2 regions of the Bacillus haimaensis genome follow, and region 2 is predicted to be linked to the other one. Evidence: a T-box and tRNA genes for the amino acid it is inferred to sense, from the RefSeq annotation. Region 2 holds a T-box; the other holds one or more tRNA genes.
The links. A T-box is a leader RNA that pairs with one kind of tRNA and senses whether it is charged. The one in region 2 lies ahead of ileS (isoleucine--tRNA ligase), so its partner is inferred to be a tRNA-Ile.

Region 1 (15,486 bases), 1.6 Mb from region 2:
CTCGGCAAGCGACACACGATAATTCTCCAGGAAGACCACCTTCAATCGGCCACCAATGGCTGGATCATTATTCACTTTATCCGCCAAGGAATTGATCAGCTTAATGACACGCTTTGCATAATAGTATCCAGGTGATGCCTTTGCGCCAAAAATAAAGGTACGTGGATGAATGTGAAAGCCGTTATCCTCTTTTAAACGGTTGTAGAGATACATGATATGAAATACATTCAGTAGTTGGCGTTTATAGGCGTGAAGCCTTTTAACCTGAACATCAAAGATGCTGTCGGGATCAATGATCATCCCGGTCTGCTTTCTGATTCTCTCACCAAGGATAAGTTTTCGTTCCCTTTTCATCCTATCCAGCTTCTCATGAAAGGCGGAATCGTTTGCATAAACATCAAGCTGACGAAGCTGTGTGGGATCCTTGATCCAGCCTGTTCCAATCGTATCCTGTATCAATTGAGTCAACTGTGGATTTGCCTTTAATAGCCAACGCCGATGAGTAATCCCATTTGTCTTGTTATTGAATTTCTCCGGAAAGGCTTCATAAAATAAACGCATTTCCCGATTCTTTAGTATTTCTGTGTGGATTTTTGCTACTCCATTCACACTAAAGCTGCCCACAATGGCAAGATGGGCCATTTTCACAAGGCCATGTGCAAGGATTGCCATTTCCTCAATTCGGTGCCAATCCCCAGGGTACTTCTTCCATAGCTCTGCACAATACCGCTCATTTATCTCTTCTACAATCATATAGATCCTTGGCAGTAAAGGCTGGAATATGGACACCGGCCATTTTTCCAGTGCTTCCGAAAGGGTTGTATGGTTGGTATAGGAAATGGTTTGTGAGGTAATCTCCCACGCCTGCTCCCAGCTCATGTCCTCTTCATCCAACAGTATCCTCATCAACTCAGGTATGGCAAGTACAGGATGCGTATCATTGATATGGATATTCACTCTTTTATGGAAATCTACCAAACTACCATTCTTTTTACGATACGAACGCACAATGCTTCCAATGCTCGCTGCCACTAAGAAATACTGCTGCTTCAAGCGCAATATTTTCCCTTCATCATGCGTATCATCCGGATAGAGGAATTCGGATACAGCCTCTGTGTCCCGCTTGTATTGCATGATGTCCTTGTTTGTCGGGAAAGGGGCAGGCTCCGCACTCCATAGACGCAGCATATTGACTGTGCTGGTCTGGTATCCGATGACTGGCATATCATAGGGAACTGCAGTAATCGCTTCTCCCTTTGCATGCCTGAATTTCTGTTTGTCCCCTTCCAGATAGGACTCCACCCTGCCCCAGAAATGCACTTCCACTGCTTGGTCAGGTTTTCTTACCTCCCAGACATTGCCGTGTCTCAGCCATTGCTCCGGCAATTCCACTTGGTAGCCATCTACAAATTTCTGGTCAAACAATCCATGTTTATACCTGATACCGCAGCCATGTCCTGGAAGGTTTAAAGAAGCCAAGGAGTCCAGGAAGCATGCTGCCAAACGTCCAAGTCCCCCGTTACCAAGACCTGCATCCGCTTCAATCTCCTCGATTGCTGACAGTTCAAGGCCAAGTTCCCTGAGCCCATCCTCAACCACTTGCTGGATTCCCAGATTCAATAGGTTGTTTCCAAGTAGCCTTCCCAAAAGAAATTCAATGGAAAGATAGTATACCTGCTTATCGTTGGCAGCACGATTACGTTCGTTTGTCGCAATCCAATCGGAGCTTATGTATTCGCGCACCATATTGCCGAGTGTATGATAATGATCTCGTGAAGTGGATTCCTGAAAGCTTTTTCCGTACATACTCTCAAGCTTTTTCAAAAAGGTTGCTTTAAACTTTTCCTTGTTAGAGAACATGTACTCCGCTCCTCGCAATCAATGTTGAATATAGCTGATTATATTTGAAAGCGGACTTGGCCCAGCTGTAGTCCCGCTCCATGGCTTCCTTCATGATACCGCCCCATACTTCCGGCTGCTGATAGATGGAGATGGCCCTTCTGATGGTATATAACATGTCATGGGCGTTGAAATTAGTAAAGCTGAAGCCATTCCCTTCAAGAGTGGATTCATCGTAGGAATGCACCGTATCATTTAATCCGCCCGTTTCACGTACAATCGGAATGGTCCCGTATCGCAAGGCAATCAATTGTCCCAATCCGCAAGGTTCAAACTGGGAAGGCATGAGGAACATATCAGCACCAGCGTATATCTGGTGAGCCAGTGCCTCATCGAATCCGATGAAGGTCCTTACTTTTTCAGGATAATGATGAGACAATTCACGGAAATAATTTTCGAACCTGTGATCTCCCGTTCCCAATACCACCACCTGAACATCATCCTCTAGCACTTCATGAAGGACTCTCGTCACCAGGTCCAACCCTTTTTGCTTGGTCAGGCGACTAACCATTGCGATGATGGGAATATCCTCTTTAACAGGCAATCCACATAGATTCTGGAGCGCCCGTTTGTTTATTTTCTTATCTTCAGGTTTGGATGCATGATAAGTGGCTGCGATATGCTCATCCGTTTCTGGATTATACATCTCATCATCGATTCCATTAATGATGCCAATCAGATCATCACCGCGGAAGCGCAGGACTCCATCGAGCTTCTCCCCAAAAAATGCGGTTTGGATTTCATCTTTATACGTCGGACTTACCGTTGTAATCAGTCCGGAAGAAACTAGCGCTGCCTTCATAAAATTCACATTTCCATAAAACTCAAGCTGGTCTGTTGAGAAGAACTGCTCTTCCACTCCCAATAGGTCCTTCAGGATATCCTGAGGAAAGACCCCCTGAAATTGCAGGTTATGAATAGTAAATACACTTTGAATATGCTCAAAGCGTGGATTTTTCCTGTATTCTATTTCAAGCAGGAAATTGACCATTCCCGTGTGCCAGTCATGGCAATGAATCACATCAGGAACAAAATCGATGGCCGTCATACTTTCCAGTACCGCCCGGCAGAAAAAGGAATAGCGCTCCCCATCGTCAAAATGGCCGTACAAGGAATCTCGCTTAAAGTAATACTCATTGTCAATGAAATAATAGGTGACATGATCCAGCACCAATTGTTCAATTCCACAGTATTGATGTCTCCAACCGACATCCACATAGGTGGTCTGGATTCGCTTCATTTTCTTTCTGTATGCTTCTGGGATCTGCCCATACTTCGGCAGAATGACCCTTACATCCGTACCAAGCTTTTTCAGTTCCTTAGGCAATGCTCCCGCAACATCGCCCAAGCCACCAGATTTTACAAACGGAACACATTCCGATACGACAAACAATACCTTCACGAATTCATCAGAGCTCCTTGTACTGTACCTTTTCTAACTAGATATGGAGAATCTTGTTTACCTGTTATTGCCGTGCCATCCTCTACCTTTACATCTTTGTCTAGAATGACAGAATCTAAAACACAATTCGATCCGATTACACCTTTTTGCATGACAATGCTATTTTTGATGACAGTCCCTTTGCCTACTTTCACACCTCGGAAAATGATACTATTTTCCACATGCCCTTCAATGATAGCACCATTGGCTATCATGCAGTTCTTAACAAAGGCATCCTTGCCATAGCTTGTCGGCGGTTCATCCTTGACTTTTGTAAGGATGGGCTGGTTCTTCATGAACACTTGCTGCCATACAGCAGGATTCAGCAGTTCTAAGCTATGCTTATAATAGCTTTCAATGGAATCTATGACAGCCGCATAACCAGTAAATTCATAGTTACAGACCTTATACCCGCTATTCATATCGTCTACTACATCCATTATGCTTCCATAGCCTGTTTTTTCATAGTTCATAAAAAGCTTTACCAGCAAATCCTTTTCTAAAATAAATATGTCCATGGACTCTTCCTGATGAAGAACATGTGTAATATCACAGCGGTTATTCAAATGGCGCTCTAGCATTACCTTGAAATTCATATTACAAACCGTATAGCTGTTTGAGATAACCACATACTTCTGCGTGCTTCTCAGAAAGAAATCTTCATTCTCCTTGAAATGCTGAAATGACCCTGTATTTCCGTCCACTTCCCCCACAGAGCTTGGGAAAAAGAACAAGCCGTCACGTTTACGGTCCAAATCCCATTGCTTGCCTGAACCCAGGTGATCCATCAATGAGCGATACTGAAATCGAGGAAAAATTGCTACACTTTGAATTTCCGAGTTTACCATATTGGATAAAACAAAATCGATCAGGCGATAACGGCCGCCAAACGGAACAGCAGCGATAGACCTCTTTAACGTAAGCTCCTTCATTTCTTCATTATGAATGGTCGCATCAATGATTCCGAGCATAGATTTATTCATGATTCTCATCCTTCCTTTGGCGTATTCTAATTATGATATAGAGAAAATCCCTTTTTCCATCATTTCTTCCGTGACCAAAATGATTTCATCTTCATTTTTTTCTGGGCATATGACAACTCCATCAGGGATCACAAGTCCGGAAGGTACGATTGCCTTATTGATATAGACATTTTCACCAATCACCGCATCTGGCATCAGGACAGAATTTTGAATAACGGAATTCTTCCCTACCTTCACTCCCTGGAAAAGGACAGAATGATCGATTTTCCCTTCGATGAAGCAGCCTTCATTGACAAGGGAATCATTTACATCCGCACATGGAGCAATATATTGAGGAGGCTGATTTGGGTTGACTGAATAAACACGCCAGTCATATTCAAACAAGTTCAACTCGCAATCCTCTTTTAATAGATCCATGTTGGCTTCCCATAAGCTTTTAACCGTTCCGACATCCTTCCAATAGCCTTCGAAAGGATAGGCTACCAATCTCTTATTCTCTTCAAGCAGCAAAGGAATGACATCCTTTCCGAAATCATGGCTGGAATCCGGGTTACGATCATCCATCTCCAAATATTCCTTCAGAACGGACCATTTGAAAATATAGATTCCCATGGATGCAAGATTGCTTTTCGGGTTGGCCGGCTTCTCGTCAAATTCCACTACTTCAAGCTTTTCATTCGTATTCATGATTCCAAAGCGGCTTGCTTCCTCCCATGGAACCTCCACTACTGATATGGAGACATCAGCATCCTTCTTAATATGATAATCCAGCATTTCTGCGTAGTTCATTTTATAAATATGGTCACCAGATAGGATAAGCACATATTCAGGCTCATATTGCTTTAAGTAGTTAAGGTTCTGAAAGATGGCACTTGCCGTTCCCGTATACCATTTCACACCGGAGGATTCCGTATATGGAGGTAAAACGGTCACTCCTCCATTTTTACGATCCAGGTCCCATGCACTTCCAATTCCTATATATGAATTTAATACAAGTGGCTGATATTGTGTCAAAACGCCAACCGTATGAATCCCGGAGTTGGTGCAGTTGCTTAATGCAAAATCAATGATCCGATATTTCCCACCGAACGGTACAGCAGGTTTTGCAAGTGTTTTAGTCAAGGAACTTAATCGGCTTCCTTTTCCTCCTGCCAGTAACATTGCTACACATTTATTCTTCATCATCTCCCATTACTCTCCCCTCGAATTTTCCTAGGACGCCACATGCTCACTCCATAGGGCGCAACATTGACCATCATATGAAACTCCTTGCCGTGATATGCACCTTCCTGCGCACTAATTACCTCCTCATTTCCGATACCTGTACCACCAATCTGTACGTGATCGGAATGGAAAACCTCTTCATAATCCGCTAAAAGTGGAACACCAATTTTATACTGTTCATAGGACGCTCCGGTAAAATTACATAAGACCACGAGTGTATCAGATTGCTTCTTTCCTTTTCGAACAAAGGAGAAAATGCTTTGTTCCCGATTATCTGCATCAATCCACTCAAATCCATCAGGTGAATGATCCAGTTCATATAAAGCCTTTTGACTCTGGTAGAAGGCAAGCAGATCTTTTACATATAGATTCATCTGCTGATGTGTTTCATACTCTTCCAGTAGGAACCAGTCGAGCTGCTCGAGGTCCTTCCATTCATCAAACTGGCCAAATTCACTTCCCATGTATAGCAGCTTTTTACCTGGATGGGCGACCAGAAAAGCATACAATAGCCTCAGCTGCTTGAACTTATCCTGGTATTCTCCTGGCATCTTATTCAATAAAGATTTCTTCCCATGGACTACTTCGTCATGGGAAAAAGGTAAAATGAAATTCTCTGAAAAGGCATAGACTATGGAAAAGGTGACCTTGTCATGCAAATGCTTCCTTTGCTCGGGAGGAGCCTCCATATAGCTAAGAATGTCATTCATCCAGCCCATATTCCATTTATAGTTAAAACCAAGTCCTCCAACAGATGTAGGGGAGGTAACCAATGGCCAATCCGTTGAATCCTCCGCGATCATCAGTGCACTGTAGTCGAATTCAAAAACCGCTTCATTCAGCTTTTTCAAGAATTCCTGTGCAAAAGGATTCGCATGGACTTCCTGCGTATTGGGCCAATACAGCATATTGGCAACAGCGTCTACCCTGAATCCATCCACATGGAAATGCTCCATCCAAAACATCGCATTGGAAATCAGAAAGCTTCTTACTTCAGGCTTCCCCAAATCGAAATTGGACGTTCCCCATACCTCATTTTCCCGATCATTGTAGGTTTGATACTCAAATGTTGGAGTTCCATCAAACATGGATAGCCCATGCGCATCCTTACAGAAGTGTCCAGGTACCCAATCCAGTATCACCCCGATATCCTCTTGATGACAGGCATCAATAAAAGCCATTAACTCACGTGGAGTGCCATAACGGCTCGTTGCAGCATAATAACCTGTCCCCTGATATCCCCAAGACCTGTCATAAGGATGCTCAATCAATGGCAAGAGCTCTATATGAGTAAATTTATGCTCTTTCACATAGGGAATCAATTCTTCTATTAGCTCCAAATAGGAGTATAGCTCTCCGTTCTCCTTCTTTTTCCATGAGCCCATATGTAATTCGTAAATGAACATCGGCTTCTCATACACTAGCTTTCTCTTTTTTCGTCTCCGCCAGTTTTGATCCTTCCACTTGTATCCTTCCAGGTCATAGACGATGGAAGCGGTCTTTGGACGGACCTCTGCATGAAATGCAAATGGATCAGACTTATGTAACACTTCCCCTTCTTTTGTCACTATTTCATATTTGTAAAGGTGGCCAGTTAGCTCTTCTGGCAATTGAATACTCCAGACACCCTCATTATTCAGTTTTTCTAATACGTATTCTTTTCCATTCCAGTCATTGAATGTACCAATCAGCCTAACCGCCTTTGCATGAGGTGCCCAGACTGTAAACCTGGTGCCGACAACCTTTTTCCGATGCTTTATTACATGTGCACCAAAAAGCTCATAGCTTTTATACAAGGTCCCTTCATGAAATAGGTGCAGCTGAAAATCAGTGGCGCTCGTTGCAATCAATATCGTCACCCTTTCGGAATAGTTTCAAAAAGATTATTGTTATACTTTACTATTCTCTTTTTTAACCCATTCTCCTTTTTACGACAAGGTCCAATCGCTAGACACGAAATTACAAAATTCACAATATTTTGCTATTTTGTCGAAAATACGCTGTTTTACGGAAACCGCTTCCATTACCATCCCTTCAGAGTTCTTGATATGACTGAATAAATGTAAAGGTTTACAATAAAGAAAATATGACAGGATATTCAATTGTTTTATAAGAGATTTTGTCGAAAAGTTTTTTACAGAAAAAGAAGGGTGAATGAATGTGGAAGCGGTTACATCTTAAAAGTTATATAAAAATAATAATATTATTATTTGAATTTGGGTTTTATTGGGTAGTATATGGGGTATAAAAATAAGTTAGAAGAAGTTTCTTTGGGGAATAAGGAGCAGCTAGTTTAGGAGGAATTTGATTGGACTGATATCGTTTATAATGAGAAAATCCGGGGATCAAAAAATAATATAAGATCAAATTATCATATTTTTTATTACGACGTAAAGAGAAGAAAGGCTTATTCAAACAAATTCGCAAAATAAAAAAAGCCATGATATTTATAAAAATACCACAACTTTTTGATGACCCGTACGGGATTCGAACCCGTGTTACCGCCGTGAAAGGGCGGTGTCTTAACCGCTTGACCAACGGGCCGCATGATTGAATTTTGATGGCGGAGAAGGAGGGATTTGAACCCTCGCGCCGCTTACACGACCTACACCCTTAGCAGGGGCGCCTCTTCAGCCACTTGAGTACTTCCCCGAATATGGCTCCACCAGTAGGATTCGAACCTACGACCCTTCGGTTAACAGCCGAATGCTCTACCGCTGAGCTATGGTGGAATAAATCATATGGTGGGCCTAAGTGGACTCGAACCACCGACCTCACGCTTATCAGGCGTGCGCTCTAACCAGCTGAGCTATAGGCCCATATGGAGCGGGTGATGGGAATCGAACCCACGACATCAGCTTGGAAGGCTGAGGTTTTACCATTAAACTACACCCGCAAAAAAAAAAGGGCGACTGATGGGAATCGAACCCACGAATGCCTGAACCACAATCAGGTGCGTTAACCACTTCGCCACAACCGCCATAATACTATTTTTTTGTAGAACTGGTGCCGGCGATAGGAGTCGAACCCACGACCTACTGATTACAAGTCAGTTGCTCTACCAACTGAGCTACACCGGCTAATGTTCATTAATATAAAAATGGTGGCTCGGGACGGAATCGAACCGCCGACACATGGATTTTCAGTCCATTGCTCTACCAACTGAGCTACCGAGCCACTATTAAGTTAAAAATGGCGGTCCCGACCGGGATCGAACCGGCGATCTCCTGCGTGACAGGCAGGCATGTTAACCGCTACACCACGGGACCATTTGGTTGCGGGGACAGGATTTGAACCTGCGACCTTCGGGTTATGAGCCCGACGAGCTACCGGACTGCTCCACCCCGCGACAATGTAAATACATATAAAATTCTCATCATTCTTATATATATAATGGAGGAGGAAGGGGGATTCGAACCCCCGCGGGTTTTGACGCCCCTGTCGGTTTTCAAGACCGATCCCTTCAGCCGGACTTGGGTATTCCTCCGAATATAAGAATTTCTGGTGGACCTTGTAGGACTCGAACCTACGACCGGACGGTTATGAGCCGTCTGCTCTAACCAGCTGAGCTAAAGGTCCTTTTTTTGGTAGCGGCGGAGGGAGTCGAACCCACGACCTCACGGGTATGAACCGTACGCTCTAGCCAGCTGAGCTACACCGCCAAAAAAGTGAAGTTTATATTTCTATAAGTGGAGCCTAGCGGGATCGAACCGCTGACCTCCTGCGTGCAAAGCAGGCGCTCTCCCAGCTGAGCTAAGGCCCCAAATGAAATCTTAATGGTCGGGAAGACAGGATTCGAACCTGCGACCCCTTGGTCCCAAACCAAGTGCTCTACCAAGCTGAGCTACTCCCCGTAAATGGCGCGCCCGAGAGGACTCGAACCCCTAACCTTTTGATCCGTAGTCAAACGCTCTATCCAATTGAGCTACGGGCGCTTATGAAAGTTATTTTGCTTCTGCGAAGAAAATCTGGTGCCGAGGACCGGAATCGAACCGGTACGGTAGTCACCTACCGCAGGATTTTAAGTCCTGTGCGTCTGCCAGTTCCGCCACCCCGGCAAGTCTGTTGGAGCGGAAGACGGGATTCGAACCCGCGACCCCCACCTTGGCAAGGTGGTGTTCTACCACTGAACTACTTCCGCGTTATAAAATTACAATGCGGGTGAAGGGACTCGAACCCCCACGTCAAAGACACTAGATCCTAAGTCTAGCGCGTCTGCCAATTCCGCCACACCCGCAAGATAAATGGTGTGCCATGAAGGACTCGAACCTTCGACCCTCTGATTAAAAGTCAGATGCTCTACCGACTGAGCTAATGGCACGTAAAATATTTAAGAAAAGTGGTGCCGGCGATAGGAGTCGAACCCACGACCTACTGATTACAAGTCAGTTGCTCTACCAACTGAGCTACACCGGCATGAAATGATGATTATTTTCACTGCGTGAAAAATGGTTGATTATTTTCACTACGTGAAAAAATCTTGGTGGAGGATGACGGGATCGAACCGCCGACCCTCTGCTTGTAAGGCAGATGCTCTCCCAGCTGAGCTAATCCTCCGAATATATATAGCCTGGCAACGTCCTACTCTCACAGGGGGACAGCCCCCAACTACCATTGGCGCTGAAGAGCTTAACTTCCGTGTTCGGTATGGGAACGGGTGTGACCTCTTCGCTATCGCCACCAGACTATTAATATTATATAAACTTTTGAAAGAAAATCAAGCATTATTTGCTATATTCCTTCAAAACTAGATAACGTTTTTCTTATCAAGATTCACAAGTGCCGTTCATTGTTTTTTGGGTTAAGTCCTCGATCGATTAGTATTCGTCAGCTCCACATGTCGCCATGCTTCCACCTCGAACCTATCTACCTGATCATCTTTCAGGGATCTTACTTACCGAAGTAAAAGGAAATCTCATCTTGAGGGGGGCTTCATGCTTAGATGCTTTCAGCACTTATCCCGTCCGCACGTAGCTACCCAGCTATGCCTTTGGCAAGACAACTGGTACACCAGCGGTGCGTCCATCCCGGTCCTCTCGTACTAAGGACAGCTCCTCTCAAATTTCCTGCGCCCACGACGGATAGGGACCGAACTGTCTCACGACGTTCTGAACCCAGCTCGCGTACCGCTTTAATGGGCGAACAGCCCAACCCTTGGGACCGACTACAGCCCCAGGATGCGATGAGCCGACATCGAGGTGCCAAACCTCCCCGTCGATGTGGACTCTTGGGGGAGATAAGCCTGTTATCCCCGGGGTAGCTTTTATCCGTTGAGCGATGGCCCTTCCATGCGGAACCACCGGATCACTAAGCCCGACTTTCGTCCCTGCTCGACTTGTAGGTCTCGCAGTCAAGCTCCCTTGTGCCTTTACACTCTGCGAATGATTTCCAACCATTCTGAGGGAACCTTTGGGCGCCTCCGTTACTCTTTAGGAGGCGACCGCCCCAGTCAAACTGCCCACCTGACACTGTCTCCCAGCCCGATAAGGGCTGCGGGTTAGAATTTCAATACAGCCAGGGTAGTATCCCACCGACGCCTCCACCGAAGCTAGCGCTCCGGCTTCTCAGGCTCCTACCTATCCTGTACAAGCTGTACCAAAATTCAATATCAGGCTACAGTAAAGCTCCACGGGGTCTTTCCGTCCTGTCGCGGGTAACCTGCATCTTCACAGGTACTATAATTTCACCGAGTCTCTGGTTGAGACAGTGCCCAGATCGTTACGCCTTTCGTGCGGGTCGGAACTTACCCGACAAGGAATTTCGCTACCTTAGGACCGTTATAGTTACGGCCGCCGTTTACTGGGGCTTCGGTTCAAAGCTTCGCTTGCGCTAACCTCTCCCCTTAACCTTCCAGCACCGGGCAGGCGTCAGCCCCTATACTTCGCCTTACGGCTTCGCAGAGACCTGTGTTTTTGCTAAACAGTCGCCTGGGCCTATTCACTGCGGCTCTCTCGGGCTTTAACACCCTAACAGAGCACCCCTTCTCCCGAAGTTACGGGGTCATTTTGCCGAGTTCCTTAACCAGAGTTCTCTCGCTCACCTTAGGATTCTCTCCTCGCCTACCTGTGTCGGTTTGCGGTACGGGCACCATACTCCTCGCTAGAGGCTTTTCTTGGCAGTGTGAAATCAGGAACTTCGGTACTATATTTCCCTCGCTGTCACAGCTCAGCCTTATAGGAGAAGCGGATTTGCCTACTTCTCAGCCTTGCTGCTTAGACGCACATATCCAACAGTGCGCTTACCCTATCCTTCTGCGTCCCCCCATTGCTCAAACGGAGTGGAGGTGGTACAGGAATATCAACCTGTTATCCATCGCCTACGCCTTTCGGCCTCGGCTTAGGTCCCGACTAACCCTGAGCGGACGAGCCTTCCTCAGGAAACCTTAGGCATTCGGTGGAAGGGATTCTCACCCTTCTTTCGCTACTCATACCGGCATTCTCACTTCTAAGCGCTCCACCAGTCCTTCCGGTCTAGCTTCAACGCCCTTAGAACGCTCTCCTACCACTGTTCGTAAGAACAGTCCGCAGCTTCGGTGATACGTTTAGCCCCGGTACATTTTCGGCGCAGAGTCACTCGACCAGTGAGCTATTACGCACTCTTTAAATGGTGGCTGCTTCTAAGCCAACATCCTGGTTGTCTAAGCAACTCCACATCCTTTTCCACTTAACGTATACTTTGGGACCTTAGCTGGCGGTCTGGGCTGTTTCCCTCTTGACTACGGATCTTATCACTCGCAGTCTGACTCCCATAGATAAGTCTTTGGCATTCGGAGTTTGACTGAATTCGGTAATCCGATGAGGACCCCTAGTCCAATCAGTGCTCTACCTCCAAGACTCTAACATATGAGGCTAGCCCTAAAGCTATTTCGGAGAGAACCAGCTATCTCCAGGTTCGATTGGCATTTCACCCCTACCCACACCTCATCCGCTCACTTTTCAACGTGAGTCGGTTCGGGCCTCCATTCAGTGTTACCTGAACTTCACCCTGGACATGGGTAGATCACCTGGTTTCGGGTCTACGACCACGTACTCATTCGCCCTATTCAGACTCGCTTTCGCTACGGCTCCGTCTCATCGACTTAACCTTGCACGGGATCGTAACTCGCCGGTTCATTCTACAAAAGGCACGCTATCACCCATTAACGGGCTCTAACTACTTGTAGGCACACGGTTTCAGGATCTATTTCACTCCCCTTCCGGGGTGCTTTTCACCTTTCCCTCACGGTACTGGTTCGCTATCGGTCACTAGGGAGTATTTAGCCTTGGGAGATGGTCCTCCCTGCTTCCGACGGGATTTCTCGTGTCCCGCCGTACTCAGGATCCACTCAGGAGGGAACGAAGTTTCAACTACAGGGTTTTTACCTTCTATGACGGACCTTTCCAGATCGCTTCATTTACCCCGTTCCTTTGTAACTCCATGTTGAGTGTCCTACAACCCCAAGAGGCAAGCCTCTTGGTTTGGGCTAATTCCGTTTCGCTCGCCGCTACTCAGGAAATCGCGTTTGCTTTCTCTTCCTCCGGGTACTAAGATGTTTCAGTTCCCCGGGTCTGCCTTCAGTACCCTATGTATTCAGGTAAAGATACTGCTCCATTACGAGCAGTGGGTTTCCCCATTCGGAAATCTCCGGATCAAAGCTTACTTACAGCTCCCCGAAGCATATCGGTGTTAGTCCCGTCCTTCATCGGCTCCTAGTGCCAAGGCATCCACCGTGCGCCCTTAATAACTTAACCGTTGACAAACTAATTGTCATGTTTTTTCGATATCAGCGATGATATCTTAAAAGAAAATTACTAAGATGAACGATACTTGTGAATGTATCTTGATATTACTTAACGTTATCTAGTTTTCAAGGAACATGGCTACTGATTTGCATCACTTCATGCGATGCTTCAGACCGTTACTTCATGCTGCCATGCGCTGAGGAATCCAACTTATTGAATTCACTTGCAGACGCAAGCGCATATTTTTTTGAGAGAATGCTCTCTCAAAACTAAACAAAACAAACAGCGTCATAATCCTTAGAAAGGAGGTGATCCAGCCGCACCTTCCGATACGGCTACCTTGTTACGACTTCACCCCAATCATCTGTCCCACCTTAGGCGGCTGGCTCCAAAAGGTTACCCCACCGACTTCGGGTGTTACAAACTCTCGTGGTGTGACGGGCGGTGTGTACAAGGCCCGGGAACGTATTCACCGCGGCATGCTGATCCGCGATTACTAGCGATTCCGGCTTCATGCAGGCGAGTTGCAGCCTGCAATCCGAACTGAGAACGGTTTTATGGGATTGGCTCGACCTCGCGGTTTTGCTGCCCTTTGTACCGTCCATTGTAGCACGTGTGTAGCCCAGGTCATAAGGGGCATGATGATTTGACGTCATCCCCACCTTCCTCCGGTTTGTCACCGGCAGTCACCTTAGAGTGCCCAACCTAATGCTGGCAACTAAGATCAAGGGTTGCGCTCGTTGCGGGACTTAACCCAACATCTCACGACACGAGCTGACGACAACCATGCACCACCTGTCACTCTGTCCCCCGAAGGGGAAAGCCCTATCTCTAGGGTTGTCAGAGGATGTCAAGACCTGGTAAGGTTCTTCGCGTTGCTTCGAATTAAACCACATGCTCCACCGCTTGTGCGGGCCCCCGTCAATTCCTTTGAGTTTCAGTCTTGCGACCGTACTCCCCAGGCGGAGTGCTTAATGCGTTAGCTGCAGCACTAAAGGGCGGAAACCCTCTAACACTTAGCACTCATCGTTTACGGCGTGGACTACCAGGGTATCTAATCCTGTTTGCTCCCCACGCTTTCGCGCCTCAGTGTCAGTTACAGACCAGAAAGTCGCCTTCGCCACTGGTGTTCCTCCAAATCTCTACGCATTTCACCGCTACACTTGGAATTCCACTTTCCTCTTCTGCACTCAAGTTCCCCAGTTTCCAATGACCCTCCACGGTTGAGCCGTGGGCTTTCACATCAGACTTAAGAAACCACCTGCGCGCGCTTTACGCCCAATAATTCCGGATAACGCTTGCCACCTACGTATTACCGCGGCTGCTGGCACGTAGTTAGCCGTGGCTTTCTGGTTAGGTACCGTCAAGGTGCGAGCAGTTACTCTCGCACTTGTTCTTCCCTAACAACAGAGCTTTACGACCCGAAGGCCTTCATCACTCACGCGGCGTTGCTCCATCAGACTTTCGTCCATTGTGGAAGATTCCCTACTGCTGCCTCCCGTAGGAGTCTGGGCCGTGTCTCAGTCCCAGTGTGGCCGATCACCCTCTCAGGTCGGCTACGCATCGTCGCCTTGGTGAGCCGTTACCTCACCAACTAGCTAATGCGCCGCGGGCCCATCCTTAAGTGATAGCCGAAACCATCTTTCAATAAGGAACCAGGAGGTTCCTTATATTATCCGGTATTAGCTCCGGTTTCCCGAAGTTATCCCAGTCTCAAGGGCAGGTTGCCCACGTGTTACTCACCCGTCCGCCGCTGACTTACAAAAGCAAGCTTTTGTAAGTCCGCTCGACTTGCATGTATTAGGCACGCCGCCAGCGTTCATCCTGAGCCAGGATCAAACTCTCCAATAAAGAGTTTGAGCTTATGCTCAAATGCTGACTAGCTTATGTTTCTTTTTCGTTCTTTGTTAATCCCTATAAGATTAACGTGGACGCTGTTGTTTTGTTTAGTTTTCAAAGATCATTTTGTGATGCGAATCGCTTAAAAGCGACTTCCTAATCATAACAACTTGTCCCTAAAGTGTCAAGCTGTTTTTAAACTTTTTCATCACCGTTGTTACCAGGATATTCGTTTGTTACCCGTGTTCCTTGGCGACGAACTTAAATATACCATCCCACAAACTATATTGCAATACTTTTTTTGATAATTTTCAAAGCAATTTCCCTCTCTAAATAGAACCTATATAGTAGGATTATAATAGTGATGAAAATTCTTCAT
Region 2 (15,486 bases):
GCCAGCATGCAGGGCCTGGCCCTCAATATCCAATGTCTTTTTCGGTCCATATTTCGGATCACCTGCTAATGGATAGCCGATATATTTCATATGAACACGGATTTGATGCGTCCTGCCCGTTTCAAGCTGGCATTCTACATGGGTAAAATCCTTGAACCGTTCCAGAACTCTGAAATGAGTAACGGCATTTCTGCTGTTTTCATCCGTTACTGTCATCGCTTGACGATCTTTTTTGTCACGTCCGATAGGTGCGTCAATTGTTCCGACATCATGTGAGATCACACCATGGACAATCGCTTCGTATTTTCTGGTCACGGATTTGGCTACAAGCTGATTCACCAATTTTTCATGTGCAAAATCATTCTTTGCCACCATCAAAAGGCCACTTGTATCCTTATCGATTCGATGCACGATTCCAGGGCGCAAAACTCCGTTAATGCCGGAAAGATCCTTGCAATGAGCCATAAGCCCGTTAACAAGCGTTCCTGACGCATGGCCAACAGCCGGATGTACCACCATGCCTCTTGGCTTGTTTACGACAATTACATCGGAGTCCTCAAAATAGATATCCAGATCCATTTCTTCAGGAACAACATCCAGTGCTTCTGGTTCTGGAATAAGTACAGTAATCGTGTCTCCCACGCTGCATTTATAATTCGGTTTCGTTTTTTCGCCATTTACTAGAACATGTCCCTCTTTGATCCATTGCTGAACCTGTGACCTTGACCATTCATCGTGCTGACTGGAAATCGCCTTGTCGATCCGATCATTCTTCTGTGTTTCATCGATGTGTATCTGTACTGTTTCTTCCATTAATTTGTATTCTCCTTCTCTTTCTTACCTTCTAGTAAGGTTAACACTAAAATTATTCCAACACCAATCACCAATGCAGAATCCGCTACATTAAAGATCGGGAAATCGTACGAGAAAATAAAGGTGTTGATAAAATCGATCACTTCCTGATGAAGCAGGCGATCGATAAAGTTTCCGACAGCGCCTCCAAGCATGAGACTTAATGCAAGTTTCATCCATTTCTGATCATTCGGCAGCTTCTGCAGATAGATGATCAATCCAATCACAACCCCCATGGTGATGATGTAAAAGAAATACATCTGTCCTTGCAGGATTCCCCAAGCAGCACCCTGATTGCGATGGGAGGATAAATAAAGGAAGTTTTCGATTATTGGGATATTCTCCCCTAGTTCCATGTATTGTACAACCAGATATTTTGTTACTTGATCCACTATTATGATAAAAAGTGCAATTAAATAATATATCACCAATGGTACCCCCAGCCCTATTATATGTACCTTTGAATTATAGCAAATAAGGGATGGTAAATAAAGCTGGTTGTTGATGGGTTGGGGATGTTGGAGGAGTTGTTTCGGCGAATCTGGCTTACTGCGGGTATTTGTCACATTAATTATGGGGTATTACTGGTAAGAGGTGGTGCTGTCTTCACGTAACTGGGGTAATTCTTCGCTCCGTCCTTTTCTCACGCAACTCCATCTTATCCTCACGTAACTCGCAATAATCCTCACACAACAATAAATAAAAAAAAACCGCCAGGCAAAGCCCAGGCGGGGTCAAACAAATCAAGCAGTATAATTGTCCTTCACAACTGATGCACAACGTTTGCATAGGGACGGGTGATCGAAATCCTGCCCTACCTCTGGTGTGACAACCCAGCAACGATCACATGTTTCGCCTTCTGCTGGTGCTACAACAATGGCAACATTATCAAAGCTTTGAGCTTCTGCTGGTGCCTGTTCCTTGGAATCGGAAATTTCAAGCCCTGAAACGATGAACAATTGCTGTACATTTTCCTCGATTGATTCAAGCAAAGCTTTTGTTTCAGCGTTAGGGTATAACGTGATTTTTGCTGCCAAGGACTTCCCGATTACTTTTTCGTTACGGGCAATCTCAAGCGCCTTAAGCACATCATCACGTAATGTCATGAAGTTATCCCACTTCTCTTCGATTGCATCAGCATTGTCCACTGACAATACATCCGGCATATCAACCAGCTGTACGCTTTCCTCTTTCACGAACTCAATATGTGACCAAACCTCATCTGCAGTGTGCGGAAGAATAGGTGTAACCAGCTTGGTAAGTGCAAGCAGTGTCTCATAAAGAACTGTTTGGATCGCACGGCGGTCATGCTGGTCTTTTCCTTCTATATAAAGGATATCCTTGGCAAAGTCAAGATAGAATGAGCTTAGTTCAATCGTGCAGAAGTTATGGACTGCATGATAGATTCCGGCAAATTCATAGTCTTCATAGGACTTTTTCACTTTGGTGATCAGATTGTTTAGCTTTACGACCATGTAACGATCCACTTCACGAAGATCCTTCACATCAACTGCATCAGCCGTTGGATCAAAGTCAGCCAGGTTTCCAAGCAGGAATCGGAATGTATTGCGGATCTTGCGGTACACTTCTGCAACCTGTTTTAAAATGTTATCTGAAACGCGAACATCAGATTGATAGTCAACAGATGCGACCCAAAGACGAAGAATATCCGCTCCTAATTGGTTCATTACCTTGGAAGGCAATACAACGTTCCCAAGGGATTTACTCATTTTGCGTCCGTCTCCATCAAGAGCAAACCCGTGACTCAGAATTCCTTTGTAAGGCGCTTTTCCAGTAACTGCCACACCTGTTGTCAAGGAAGAGTTGAACCAGCCGCGGTACTGGTCAGAGCCTTCAAGATAAAGGTCTGCCGGGCGCTGCAAGTCATCTCTTTCCTCAAGAACTGATTGATGGGATGATCCAGAGTCAAACCAGACATCCATGATATCCATTTCTTTCGAGAAGGTTCCATTTGGGCTGCCTTCATGTGTGAAGCCCTCCGGTAAAAGATCTTTCGCTTCTCTTTCAAACCAGATGTTGGAGCCGTGCTCTCTGAATAGTGCAGATACATGATCAATCGTTTCATCCGTGATGATTTCCTGGCCATTCTCCGCATAAAATACCGGAATCGGAACCCCCCATGCACGCTGGCGAGAAATACACCAGTCTCCACGGTCGCGAACCATGTTATACAGGCGGGTTTCTCCCCAAGCAGGTACCCACTTCGTTTCCGCTACCGCTTGTAGAAGTTGATCTCTGATTTTATCGATCGATGCAAACCACTGAGCTGTGGCACGGAAGATGGTTGGCTTCTTCGTGCGCCAGTCATGCGGATAAGAGTGAGTGATGAAGTTCAGCTTCAGCAATGCTCCGGCTTCCTGAAGTTTTTCTGTGATCGGCTTGTTTGCCTCATCATAGAACAGACCTTCGAAACCTGGCGCTTCTTCCGTCATATTCCCTCTTGAATCAACAGGACATAGTACATCCAAGCCGTATTTTTTACCGATGACAAAATCATCTTCTCCATGTCCTGGTGCAGTATGAACACATCCTGTACCGGCATCAGTAGTAACATGATCGCCCAGCATAACAAGTGATTCGCGGTCATACAATGGGTGTTTTGCTACGATATGCTCAAGCTCGGCACCTTTCACTGTTTTGACAACATGAGCTGTTTCCCACTCCATTGTCTTGGAAACGGACTCTACAAGCTCAGATGCGATTACATATCTGCTTCCTTCCACTTCCACAACGCTATATTCCAATTCGGGATGTACGGCAATCCCTAGGTTTGCAGGAATCGTCCATGGAGTAGTGGTCCAGATGATAAACTGCTCGTTATCCTCCAACACGCCTTTTCCATCTGCAACTTTGAATGCAACATAGATGGATGGAGAACGCTTATCCTGGTATTCGATTTCGGCTTCAGCGAGTGCAGACTCACTGGAAGGAGACCAATAGACAGGCTTTAATCCTTTGTAGATCAGGCCGTTTTTCGCCATATCTCCAAAAACCTTGATCTGCTGTGCTTCATATTCAGGCTTAAGCGTGATATAAGGGTTGAACCAGTCACCACGTACACCAAGTCGCATAAACTGTTCACGTTGACGGTCAACCTGTTCATACGCATATTCTTCACAAAGCTTACGGAAGTCTGCCACAGACATTTCCTTGCGTTTCACTTTTTTGTTTTTTGTCAAAGCCGTTTCAATAGGAAGACCATGAGTATCCCAGCCTGGTACATAAGGTGCATGATAGCCGCTCATTGACTTGTAGCGGACGATTATATCCTTTAATACTTTATTCAGGGCATGACCCATGTGGATATCGCCATTCGCATATGGAGGTCCATCATGAAGGACATACATCGGGCGGCCCTTTGTGCGCTCCTGCACTTTTTCATAGATCTTCATTTCATCCCAGTTCTGCTGAATCTGTGGTTCGCGGTTAGGTAAATTCCCTCTCATCGGGAAATCGGTTTTTGGCATCAATAACGTATCTTTATACTCCATTGTCTTTCCTCCAACAATCCATTTTATAAAAAAATAAAAAAGTCCCCTCATCCCTAAAAGGGACGAGAGAACTCCCGTGGTACCACCCTAAATTGACTTAGCAAAAAATAAGTCCGCTTTAGTATCCTTAACGTGGATAAACCGATCGAACTTACAGGCAGGCTGCGTTCAGTCCGATACTCCAGGGTGATCTTCGCTCCTTCGCTTTTCACGGGCTTCCACCATCCCCGAGTCGCTTGTAAAAGTGTATGAAGAAACTACTATCCCTTTCAACGTTTTGTTTTATAAGTATGATAAGTTCACATATATAAATAGCTTATGGTAAAAACATTAATTTGTTTCGTTATTATACTGAATATAGCCTTAATTAGTCAAGGTTATACTCTATTTTCTTCTAATTCTTTCTCTTTTTCCTCATATTCCATCAGATGATCCCAATCGTCGTTATCAATCAGTTCCAACTGTGCTTCAACCAGCATTTTGAAACGATTGCGGAAAATTTTGGATTGCTTCTTCAATTCGTCAATTTCAACTTGAAGCTTTCTGGATTTTAATAGGGATTCATTAATGATGCGATCCGCGTTTTTTTCTGCTTCTTTAATGATAAGCTTTGCTTCCTTTTGAGCATTTCGTCTGACATCTTCTGCAGATTCCTGCGCGATAAGGATGGATTTATTCAGAGTTTCCTCAATTGTGTTGAAGTGGGTCAAGCGACTGTTGAGTTCTTTGACCTTCTCTTCGAAATCCTTCTTTTCACGGATGACCAATTCATAATCTTTGATTACCTGATCCAGAAACTCGTTTACTTCATCTTCATCATAGCCTCTGAAAGCCTTGTTAAACTCTTTATTATGAATATCAAGCGGTGTTAAGGGCATAGCTGCCACCTCCATTAAAATCTCTATTATTTATAAACATAATTCGACAGCAGTACTGAAATTCCTTCTGGAAGTTGAATTATTTTTGTTTTCCTACAATAATTCTCCATTTTTCCTTTTTCGTCTTTCCATCAATTGTCAGCAATTTACTTCGTCCGAAGCCTCTCACAGAAAGGATGTCACCTTCCCTGCATTCGAAGGACGACTGCTCCACCACTTTCCAATTGACCTTGACTTTTTTTGCTCCAATCAGCAACTGGGCCTTTTGCCTGGAAAGGTTATAGATGGATGCTAGCATGACATCCAAGCGCAGCGAAGCGGCTGTAGTTGAGGCTTCTTCCCAGGCGGTTTGAGGGCTTACAACATCGGAGAGGGGAATGTTCTGCAAGGACACTTTCACCCTGCCCACTTCCTGAAGCTGCATTTCCACATACGAGCTGACCTCTTCGCCAATTATCAGCTGCACTTTTTTGTCGTGGAAATAGATATCCCCAAACTTGCTTCGCTTCAATCCGATTCCCATCAATGAACCAAGAATCTGTCGATGCTCGATTTGGACAAACTTTTCCGGATAAGAAATGTCGTATGCTTTAAGCTGGAAATCCTCCATTCCTGGAGAATAGTAAGAAGGATACAGAAATGCTCTTTTCCGTTCAGCACCCTCTGCACCACCAAAAAGCCTAATCTTGACTTCATCGTTTGCTCCAATAATGCTCTGGATGATCTCTTGCTCACGAGGATCAAGGAAATCTGTCAGTTTTGGAGCATATTGCTCATTAACCGTTTCCTTCCATTCAAGAACCTGATCAATAAATTCATGTTCTTCCGGTCGGAAATGCATATAAATACTCAATCTGATCACCATCACATAGGGTTCTATAAGCTCAACTTCACAAAATATAAGTAGGGAACCATGATGGATTCCCTACTTGACCATTAAACCAATCCTAACATTTGGAAAAGTTGCCCCAGACCTGCCGTTGCGAAACGCAACACTAAAATCGCGACAATCGGGGAAATATCAATCATTCCCAGCGGCGGAATAAATCTGCGGAACATTTCCAAATACGGCTCACAGATTCTAGCCAATATCCTTCCAATGGAAGATTCCCTAGCACCTGGGAACCAGGACATGAAAATGTAGATGACTAAAGCTATCATATAAAAGCCGACCAGCTGTTGAATTAAATTTAATACTAATCCCATAAACTCCTACCACCTTTTATCGCTAAAGTCGTCCTGCTCCTGGTGCATGATTTCCGAAATGGATCCGGAGACATCCACGTTATCAGGCGTACAAAGGAATATGTTTTGGCCTACACGCTGAATGTCGCCGCCCAAAGCATATACGGTTCCACTAAGAAAATCAACGATTCGCTTTGCCTGGTCGTGGTCAATCCGTTGGAGATTCACAATGATGGCGCGGCGCCCCTTCAGATGGTCTGCAATATCCTGGGCTTCCGAATAGGACCTAGGCTCAAAAAGAACCACTTTGGAAGAGGAGGATTTCTGGACACTTTGCAAGCTTACCACATTTTGTTTAGGCTGATGCGTTGCGGACCTGGTTTTCCTTGTTTCTTCCACCATTTCCTCTTCATATTCTTCTTGTTCTTTGTATTCATATTCATCATCTAGCGCAAAAAAGCTTTTGAATTTTGATTTAATTGTCATTCCTTACACCTCCAAATTATTGTTCGCTCCCGACAAGAGCACTGCCAATTCTAATGAAAGTAGCCCCTTCTTCAATGGCAATCATGTAATCATTGGACATTCCCATGCTAAGCTCCGTGCACGGTGCATAAGATAGATTCATGGCTTTGATTTTTTCCTGCAGGTCCTTCAGGTCACGAAAGCATGTTCTTAAAAGCTTTTCATCCTCGGTGTAAGGTGCCATCGTCATTAAGCCTACTAATTCAATATTTGTAAAAGGGGATAAATCCTTCACAAATTCCGCTACTTCTTCCGGCTCAAGTCCATGCTTGGATTCTTCACCGGATACATTTACTTGAATAAAACATTTTACAGGTTGGGTTGCTCGTTTATGTATTTCCTCAGCCAAAGAGATTCGGTCCAATGAGTGAATATAGGAGACCTTATCAATTATTTTCTTCACTTTCTTTGTTTGCAGTGAACCGATGAAATGCCAGACAGCCTTATCGGACATATGCTCCCACTTTTCCAATAGCCCTTCGTCCCGGTTCTCCCCAAAATGAACGATTCCACTTGAAAGGGCCTCTTCCGTTCTTTCGACGGATACGTATTTCGTTACTGCCACTACCTTGATTTCATCAGGATTTCTATTGGACTGAAGGCATGCCAGATGAATATTTTCCTTGATAGTAGTCAGATTCCGCTGAACAGAAATGCGCTCATCCATTGTTCTGTACCCCTTTCATCCCAATAAAACTCATCATTCTCCCAGTCTTTCCATTATCTCTCCTATGGGAGAAGAACAGCTTATCATGAGTGCTTGTACAATAGGAGCTACAGCTGATGTTCTCTCTCGGTACTCCCGCAAGCAAAAGCAATTCCAGATTAACCAGTTTAAGATCTAAGCTATATTGCCCTTGGGAAGTCTCTTTATAAACAGTCGGAAAGATTTCTTTTGGCAATATGCCTTTTACTTGGCCAAGAACGTAGTCATCCACAATATAAGCATTTGAGGAGATGGAGGGTCCAATTGCAGCTTGTATCTCATTTGGAGAAACTCCCTCCTCCATCCAACGTTGTACCATTTTGCCGCCAATGTCCTGAACGGTCCCCTTCCAGCCTGCATGTGCCAAGCCTATGAGAGAATGCTTGGGTGAATGGAAATACAACGGTACGCAATCTGCAAAGCACAAGGTTAGTAAAATATCTTCCTTATCTGTATAAATCCCATCTGTCTTAGGTACCGCTGTATCATAGCTTGTTACCCCTCTACCGATGGATGATTCATTTATCTTTTCAATCTGGGCATCATGCACCTGATCACATCCTACCCAGTTAGAAAGAGGGAAATGAATGGACCGGGCAAGAATTTCTTTGTTCTCTCGTACTGCCTCATCCTGATCGAACACATGCAATCCCATGTTGAAGGAAGTAAAAGGACCTTTGCTTACTCCACCTGTTTTCGTCGTAAAACCTGTCACAAGTTTGGAGTTGGCCACTTCCCAACCTGGTATCGACAAATATTGTTCTGATTGTTGAATAAAAGGCTCTCGCATGCTAGACACCTTCTTTGCTTGTTTACACATATATTACTTCACATTGTACCACATTTTTCTTCAAAAAAAGAATGAATAAGTCACTTTCGACACGAATTTTCGCCTTTTCCTATTCCTCATACTTCGTTTCCACAGAAGTCTGATACCTGACAAGGATGACATCTGCTCCAATTTTCACGATGTTCCTCCAAGGAATGACAAACTCTTCATCCTTCCCGAAGAAACCTAACATTCTTCCCCCGCCACTGATAATGATTGCCTCTATTTTCCCATTGGATAGATTAATATCAATATCCCCGATATTCCCAAGCTTCTTTCCGTCCGACACACTCACAACATCTTTCATCTGGAATTCAGAAATTTTCACCATATCCATACCTCCATTAAATTGCTTCATAGTTAAATATATGATTCTGCTACCCTTATTCATGAGGGTATTTCAAATTAATCAGCGAAATTTCCTGAGTCCACATAAAAAGCACCGGTCCTATCCTTGAAAGGAAGGATCCGGTGCTTGTTTTATTACGGCATTGTATCACTACATGCATTCAGCTCTGAATATTTTTATTCATCTGTTTGATCGCAGCCTTTTCAAGTCTTGACACTTGTGCTTGCGATATCCCGATTTCATCAGCAACTTCCATTTGCGTTTTCCCTTGAAAAAACCTTTTTCTTAAAATGAGCTTTTCCCTGTCATTGAGTCGTCTCATTCCTTCTTTTAGTGCTATTTCTTCTATCCATTGGATATCTTTGTTCTTTTCGTCACTGATCTGATCCAATACATATATCGGGTCTCCACCATCATTATAGATAGGCTCAAATAAGGACACGGGATCCTGAATAGCATCTAAAGCAAAAACAATCTCCTCATGCGGGACTTCAAGTACTTTTGAAATTTCTTCTGCGGTAGGCTCCCTCGATGTTTCACTCATCAGCCTTTCCCTGACCTGCAAGGCCTTGTAGGCAATATCACGCAATGAGCGAGAAACCCTGATCGGATTATTATCTCGCAGATAACGTCTTATCTCCCCGATTATCATTGGTACTGCATATGTAGAAAACTTAACATTCTGACCTAAGTCAAAATTATCAATCGACTTCATTAAACCGATGCAGCCTACTTGAAATAAGTCATCTACAAACTCACCACGGTTGTTAAACCGTTGAATAACACTTAGAACGAGCCTTAGGTTCCCATTCACAAGCTTTTCTCTTGCAGAAAGCTCTCCGCCTTGCATTTCACGAAATAACTTCCGCATTTCTTCATTCTTCAAAACAGGAAGCTTGGAGGTATCTACTCCGCAGATTTCTACTTTATTACGTGTCATTCTTTCCCCTCCTAACAGGAGTTGCTGTTTCAGAGTTAAGTATCTCCTCTGGAGGGAAAAATATGCACAAGCTATAATCTATCTATTCTGACAAATATATCCAACCCTTATGAAATCTGGAAAAAATCTCAATAATTTTTTTTACACCATTTTGTTAAATTCTTTTCGCAGCCTTTTAATGATTCTTTTTTCTAACCGGGAAATGTAGGACTGTGAAATACCAAGCATATCCGCTACATCCTTTTGTGTTTTTTCCTCTCCGCCAATTAGACCGAACCGAAGTTCCATAATCTGTTTTTCCCGGTCATTCAATTGCTCCAATGCTTTTAAAAGTAGCTTCCGGTCCACATTTGCCTCTAGATCTTTTGTAATGATATCCTCATCGGTTCCGAGAACATCTGAAAGCAGAAGTTCATTTCCATCCCAATCAATATTAAGCGGTTCGTCAAAGGATACCTCAGAACGAACTTTATTGTTTCGTCTAAGGTACATCAAAATCTCATTTTCAATGCATCTGGAGGCGTAGGTAGCAAGCTTGATTTTCTTATCGGGATTAAAAGTATTAACAGCTTTTATTAGGCCAATTGTTCCAATGCTGATCAGATCTTCAATGTTGATTCCGGTATTCTCGAATTTTCGGGCAATGTATACGACGAGTCTCAAGTTTCTTTCGATAAGGATGGAACGTGCTGCTTGATCTCCTACTGGAAGCTTAACTAATAAAAGAGCCTCCTCTTCTTTCGATAACGGCGGTGGCAACGCCTCGCTTCCACCTATGTAGTATATTTCATCCGTTTTTATCCCCAGCTTAATGAGTAGCTTATACCATAAATAGGTGATTTTTATTTTTAGCTTTCCCAACTGAATTCCTCCTTCTATTTATGAAGAAAATGCGTATTTATATATAGAAAAACTCACAGATAAGTAGACTCATTGTGTAAACAGCCTATGCTCAGGAGACTTGCTCTTCGTCAGTTTCGCCCTGCAGCATTTTCGGATGAAGGATACATGCGTAATCCCCTTCTGAGGAAAGTTCCGTTCGTGTCAGCCCTATGAGGAATTTGGTTGTTTCATATTGTTTATTGTCATGTAGAATAATTGCCTTATCCGGTTTAATTGCCAGCATCAAGGTGGTCTCTTTGCCTACTGCCCGATAAGGGATGATCCTAATTCTCTCCACCCATTTCGTCTCATCGGAAAATGTAGGCCAGCCTTGTGTATTTTCGATGGAACTCATGGCATGTACTATTTCTTCCGGTATGATTTCTTGAAGACGGGCCACTTCCACAATCATCACAGGGGTCTTAGTGATGGGGTCTTGGAGCTGATTTCCACTATCAACCAAACCTGATAATACAATCACATCCTTTTCAAGATTAATGGTAATAGTGGCCAATTGATCATAGCGGTATTTTCTGGTTTCAACGGTGCTGAACTGTTTCTTCGTGAGGTATAAGAGGATCGGAAATCCAACAAGCACAAACATCCAGGATACAGGGTCACCAAGACCTGTTGTCAAAGTAGAAATCGTATCATTTGCAAATTGATGATCGACCCTCAAAAAATAATGAGTGGCAAACATTCCCCCGCCAACCGCAAAAGTAGTGATGTAGAAGACCATCAGATTTTCTACAAAAGTACGGGCTCGATGGAAACCAAAGGTGACAAGAATCATACATACAGAAAAAATGAGTTTTACTGTCACATGGGTCACAATATATTGCAGTGGCGTAAACATTAATACAACAATCACAGATCCAATGAGTGCACCTATCACCATTCTCCAAGTAGCAACATGACGTTTTAAAATGAAGGCGGTCATTCTTAAAAGAAGAAAATCAAAACCAAAGTTTAGGAGCCAGATGGCATCTAAATAAACGGTCAAATTAGTCCCTCATTTATACCTTTTTGTATTTGAAACTAGTATATATTACTGCCTCCTGGAAAGTCTGTCAGTTTATGCCGATAGTAGAATACAATTTTTGAAGGATTTTTTGCTAATTTGTCGGTGGTGATAACAGGTTAGGTACAAAAAAAGCGCAAAACCCGTATTAGTACGGATTTTGCGCTTTTAAATTGGCTCCTAAAAAAAGCTCGGTTTCATTCATTATTATCTGCGACGGTTTCTGTTACGAAGGAACGTCGGGATGTCCAATGTTTCCTCTTGCTGTTGAGGCTGTGAAGGCTGTTGCTGACGAACAGGCTCCTGGTGTTGTTGCACTTGTTCCTCACGCTTCACTTCACGCTTTTGAACAGGTGATTTTTGTGCACCAAATACAGGGCGGGCACCTTGTTTCGTATGGTTGATTTCCGCTTCACTGAATCCGGTAGCGATAACTGTAACAACAATCTCATCTTTCAGATTCTCATTGATAACAGAACCGAAAATCATATTTACCTCTTGGTCAGAAGCAGAAGCAACAATATCAGCCGCCTCTTGGACTTCATAAAGACTAAGGTTTGTTCCACCTGTAATGTTCATCAGAACCCCTTGCGCTCCATCGATGGAAGTTTCAAGTAGTGGAGAGGATACTGCTTTTTTCGCAGCTTCAGCTGCACGGTTTTCACCTGTTGCTACACCAATACCCATTAATGCGGAACCTTTATTGGACATGATTGTTTTCACATCGGCAAAGTCAAGGTTAATCAGACCAGGAGTGGCAATAAGGTCAGAGATACCTTGAACACCCTGACGCAGTACATTATCCGCTTCACGGAATGCTTCAAGCATCGGAGTGTTTTTATCTACGATTTCAAGTAGACGATCATTAGGGATTACAATCAGCGTATCGACTGCTTCTTTCATGGAAGCAATACCGCCAGCTGCTTGAGTAGCACGCTTACGGCCTTCGAATGTGAATGGTCTTGTAACAACACCCACTGTCAATGCTCCTAGGTCACGTGCGATCTGAGCGATGACAGGTGCTGCACCTGTACCGGTACCTCCGCCCATTCCAGCTGTTACGAATACCATATCAGCACCTTTTAATACTTCTTCCAACTGCTCTTTGCTTTCTTCTGCAGCTTTTTTTCCAACTTCAGGATTGGCTCCTGCACCAAGTCCCCGGGTCAATTTACCGCCGATTTGCATTTTCACTTCTGCCTTGGATAGGTTTAGTGCTTGAGCGTCCGTGTTTACAGCAATGAATTCCACACCTTGTACACCATGCTCTATCATACGGTTTACCGCGTTATTACCGCCTCCACCGACTCCGATTACTTTAATGGTAGCTAATTGATCGATATTAGTATCAAAATCTAACATAACTGTTCCTCCTAATTCTAAGAAAGTACTAACAAACTCATCAAATGTTTATTCAAAGAAAAGACCGAAGAATTTCTTCACCTTTGTACCAACCTTTTCTTCTTCATTCACTTGCTTCATCTGTTTTCCTTTTTGTTGTGTTGGTTTACCACTGCGCTTTTCTACATGTTCTACAGATGCAGATGTAGACTCGATTTTTCTTCCTTGAAGCTTTGCATTTTTATATGCGAATTGTATCAGTCCCACTCCAGTTGTATACTGCGGCTCTCTTACACCGATATAATCCGGAACAGCTTTGCGTACATTGTTATTCAAGATCAACTGTGCCAGTTCCAACACACCAGGCATTGTTACAACACCACCTGTCAGCACGAAGCCACCAGGTACATCTCTTACACCCAATCTCTTAATCTCATGTTGAACCAGTTCGAAAATTTCTTCCATTCTAGCTTCAATAATATCAGAGATTTCAAGTTGGCTGAATTGTTGGTGCTGATCACTGCCGATAATCGGAACACTGAAAACCTCTTCATCAGAAGCATGATCATAGAAGGCATGTCCATGCTTGATTTTAATTTTCTCTGCATCTTCCGTAGATGTGCGTAATCCGATGGAAATATCCTTAGTGATATATTCTCCACCTACAGGAACCACGCTTGTAGCTTTTAAAAACCCATCTTGGTAGACTGCGATGGTCGTAGAACCCCCACCTATGTCCACCAACGCTACACCAAGGTTTCGTTCATCCTTGGAAAGGGCAATGGAGCCGGTTGCAAGAGGCTGTAAGCAGATATCGGTTATTTCCAATCCTGCTTTCTCCACACAACGCAATAAATTATGTAGAACTGTTTTGGAACCTGTGATAATGGTACCTTCCATTTCCAGGCGTACTCCAAGCATTCCACGAGGATCATTAATTTCATCCAATCCATCCACAATAAACTGTTTTGGAATGCAATCGATTATTTCTCGCTCAGGAGGAATGGAGAAAACTTGAGCTGCGTCAATCACTCGTGCGATATCCTCATCCGCAATCTCCCTGTTTTCGCTTGATACTGCTACTACACCATGGCAATCCTGCAATTGCACATGATTTCCGGTTACTCCTACCACCACTCGGTTAATCGGCAGGCCTACCATTCTTTCTGCCTGCTCCACTGCCTTTTTGATGGAATGAACCGTTTCATCTATGTCTACAATTGATCCTTTTCGTAAACCAGTTGATTTTACATTACCGACTCCAATTATATTTAAAGTATCATTTACCATTTCTCCAATGATTACTTTAACACTGGATGTACCGATGTCCAAACTTACGTAAATTTCATTGCTGTTCATTCTATGGCACCTCCTTCTACTACTAAAAAACAACCAATTATATAGAACAACAAGCGGAAAAACATATTATACTAGAAAGTATTCCACATTCATGATGTTTTCCCTTTTTAAAAATCATTTTTTTTCGTTTTTTTCTTTAGAAAGTGACCATTTTGATAATAAAATCCTTCTTATCACTGCAATATTCTGGAACAACCTGACTCCAAATGCGAAAACTGCAGCTAAATACAAGTCTACACCAAGATGGACACCGAGAAAAGCTAAACTTGCTGCCAATAGGATATTAAAGAAAAATCCGGAAACAAATACTTTATCATCATAATTGTTTTGCAGGTGAGCCCTTATTCCACCGAATAAAGTATCAAGTGCAGCCAGAACTGCGATGGACAAGTAATTCGAATACTCATCCGGTACTCTGATTTCAGAATACAGTCCCAACACAATTCCTACTATCAGACCAAGGAGCGGAAGCCACATATTAATTCCCCTCCTTCTCTGCCTTCACCGGCTCCATGTATTTTACTCTGATTGCTTCGTCATATGCCGGTACTGTAACATGATTAATGGGAGTGGAAACTTCCAGCAATAGATTTTCGATCGCAAACTCGTCCATTGCACGTGATACCTGCAGCCGGTTATATAACTTGGTTGGGTCGTCTGTAATAACAACAATTTCAAAATTCGCGTTAGGAATCCATGCATTATTCACTTTTGTTCTTCCATTGATTTCACGGATCACCGTGTTATTGACGATACGCTGACCTGCAATGGAGATTTCATCACTTTCATAGGAATTCAACTCATTGACAAATCGACGCAATAGTTCTGCTGAAATATTTTCCTGCACTTCACCAAGGATATCCTCCCCGAAAAGTGGTTTGACAGTCATTCTGATACCCGGTCCGCTCACTTCAGTCAAGCCTGCATCCTTTTTTAATTCCTCAAGCGTATCTCTTAAAGCAGCTTCTTTGGATTTTTTTTGCTCTTTTGTATATTCCTGAATGGTAGCTTCATATTTCCGAATCTCTTGGATGATTTGCGACTGTATTTCCTGCTCTTTTTTCAAATCGCTTCTCAGTTCCCAAGTATCACGTGTATCGCGAACAT

Region 1: it has a tRNA-Ile gene. The T-box ahead of ileS (isoleucine--tRNA ligase) is inferred to sense a tRNA for this amino acid. The anticodon was not compared.

The regions. Positions count from the first base shown of each region.
Region 1 covers NZ_CP158164.1:441,136-456,621, reverse strand. Annotated here, with positions in the region: gene ABN702_RS02185 (glycogen/starch/alpha-glucan phosphorylase) at 1-1,860, opposite strand, end outside; gene glgA (glycogen synthase GlgA) at 1,850-3,301, opposite strand; gene ABN702_RS02175 (sugar phosphate nucleotidyltransferase) at 3,298-4,323, opposite strand; gene ABN702_RS02170 (glucose-1-phosphate adenylyltransferase) at 4,354-5,508, opposite strand; gene glgB (1,4-alpha-glucan branching protein GlgB) at 5,505-7,397, opposite strand; tRNA gene ABN702_RS02160 (tRNA-Glu) at 8,020-8,091, opposite strand; tRNA gene ABN702_RS02155 (tRNA-Ser) at 8,109-8,199, opposite strand; tRNA gene ABN702_RS02150 (tRNA-Asn) at 8,205-8,279, opposite strand; tRNA gene ABN702_RS02145 (tRNA-Ile) at 8,290-8,366, opposite strand; tRNA gene ABN702_RS02140 (tRNA-Gly) at 8,370-8,443, opposite strand; tRNA gene ABN702_RS02135 (tRNA-His) at 8,455-8,527, opposite strand; tRNA gene ABN702_RS02130 (tRNA-Thr) at 8,552-8,627, opposite strand; tRNA gene ABN702_RS02125 (tRNA-Phe) at 8,649-8,724, opposite strand; tRNA gene ABN702_RS02120 (tRNA-Asp) at 8,741-8,816, opposite strand; tRNA gene ABN702_RS02115 (tRNA-Met) at 8,820-8,896, opposite strand; tRNA gene ABN702_RS02110 (tRNA-Ser) at 8,942-9,034, opposite strand; tRNA gene ABN702_RS02105 (tRNA-Ile) at 9,050-9,126, opposite strand; tRNA gene ABN702_RS02100 (tRNA-Met) at 9,133-9,209, opposite strand; tRNA gene ABN702_RS02095 (tRNA-Ala) at 9,238-9,310, opposite strand; tRNA gene ABN702_RS02090 (tRNA-Pro) at 9,325-9,401, opposite strand; tRNA gene ABN702_RS02085 (tRNA-Arg) at 9,406-9,482, opposite strand; tRNA gene ABN702_RS02080 (tRNA-Leu) at 9,517-9,605, opposite strand; tRNA gene ABN702_RS02075 (tRNA-Gly) at 9,614-9,688, opposite strand; tRNA gene ABN702_RS02070 (tRNA-Leu) at 9,704-9,784, opposite strand; tRNA gene ABN702_RS02065 (tRNA-Lys) at 9,793-9,868, opposite strand; tRNA gene ABN702_RS02060 (tRNA-Thr) at 9,888-9,963, opposite strand; tRNA gene ABN702_RS02055 (tRNA-Val) at 10,029-10,104, opposite strand; rRNA gene rrf (5S ribosomal RNA) at 10,116-10,232, opposite strand; rRNA gene ABN702_RS02045 (23S ribosomal RNA) at 10,345-13,277, opposite strand; rRNA gene ABN702_RS02040 (16S ribosomal RNA) at 13,570-15,119, opposite strand.
Region 2 covers NZ_CP158164.1:2,080,111-2,095,596, forward strand. Annotated here, with positions in the region: gene ABN702_RS10545 (RluA family pseudouridine synthase) at 1-813, opposite strand, end outside; gene lspA (signal peptidase II) at 813-1,280, opposite strand; gene ileS (isoleucine--tRNA ligase) at 1,596-4,364, opposite strand; T-box leader at 4,420-4,646, opposite strand; gene ABN702_RS10560 (DivIVA domain-containing protein) at 4,742-5,242, opposite strand; gene ABN702_RS10565 (RNA-binding protein) at 5,322-6,095, opposite strand; gene ABN702_RS10570 (YggT family protein) at 6,179-6,448, opposite strand; gene ABN702_RS10575 (cell division protein SepF) at 6,455-6,913, opposite strand; gene ABN702_RS10580 (YggS family pyridoxal phosphate-dependent enzyme) at 6,930-7,619, opposite strand; gene pgeF (peptidoglycan editing factor PgeF) at 7,612-8,448, opposite strand; gene ABN702_RS10590 (YlmC/YmxH family sporulation protein) at 8,558-8,818, opposite strand; gene sigG (RNA polymerase sporulation sigma factor SigG) at 8,997-9,776, opposite strand; gene sigE (RNA polymerase sporulation sigma factor SigE) at 9,918-10,637, opposite strand; gene spoIIGA (sigma-E processing peptidase SpoIIGA) at 10,729-11,661, opposite strand; gene ftsZ (cell division protein FtsZ) at 11,887-13,041, opposite strand; gene ftsA (cell division protein FtsA) at 13,090-14,379, opposite strand; gene ABN702_RS10620 (small basic family protein) at 14,494-14,856, opposite strand; gene ABN702_RS10625 (DUF881 domain-containing protein) at 14,858-15,486, opposite strand, start outside.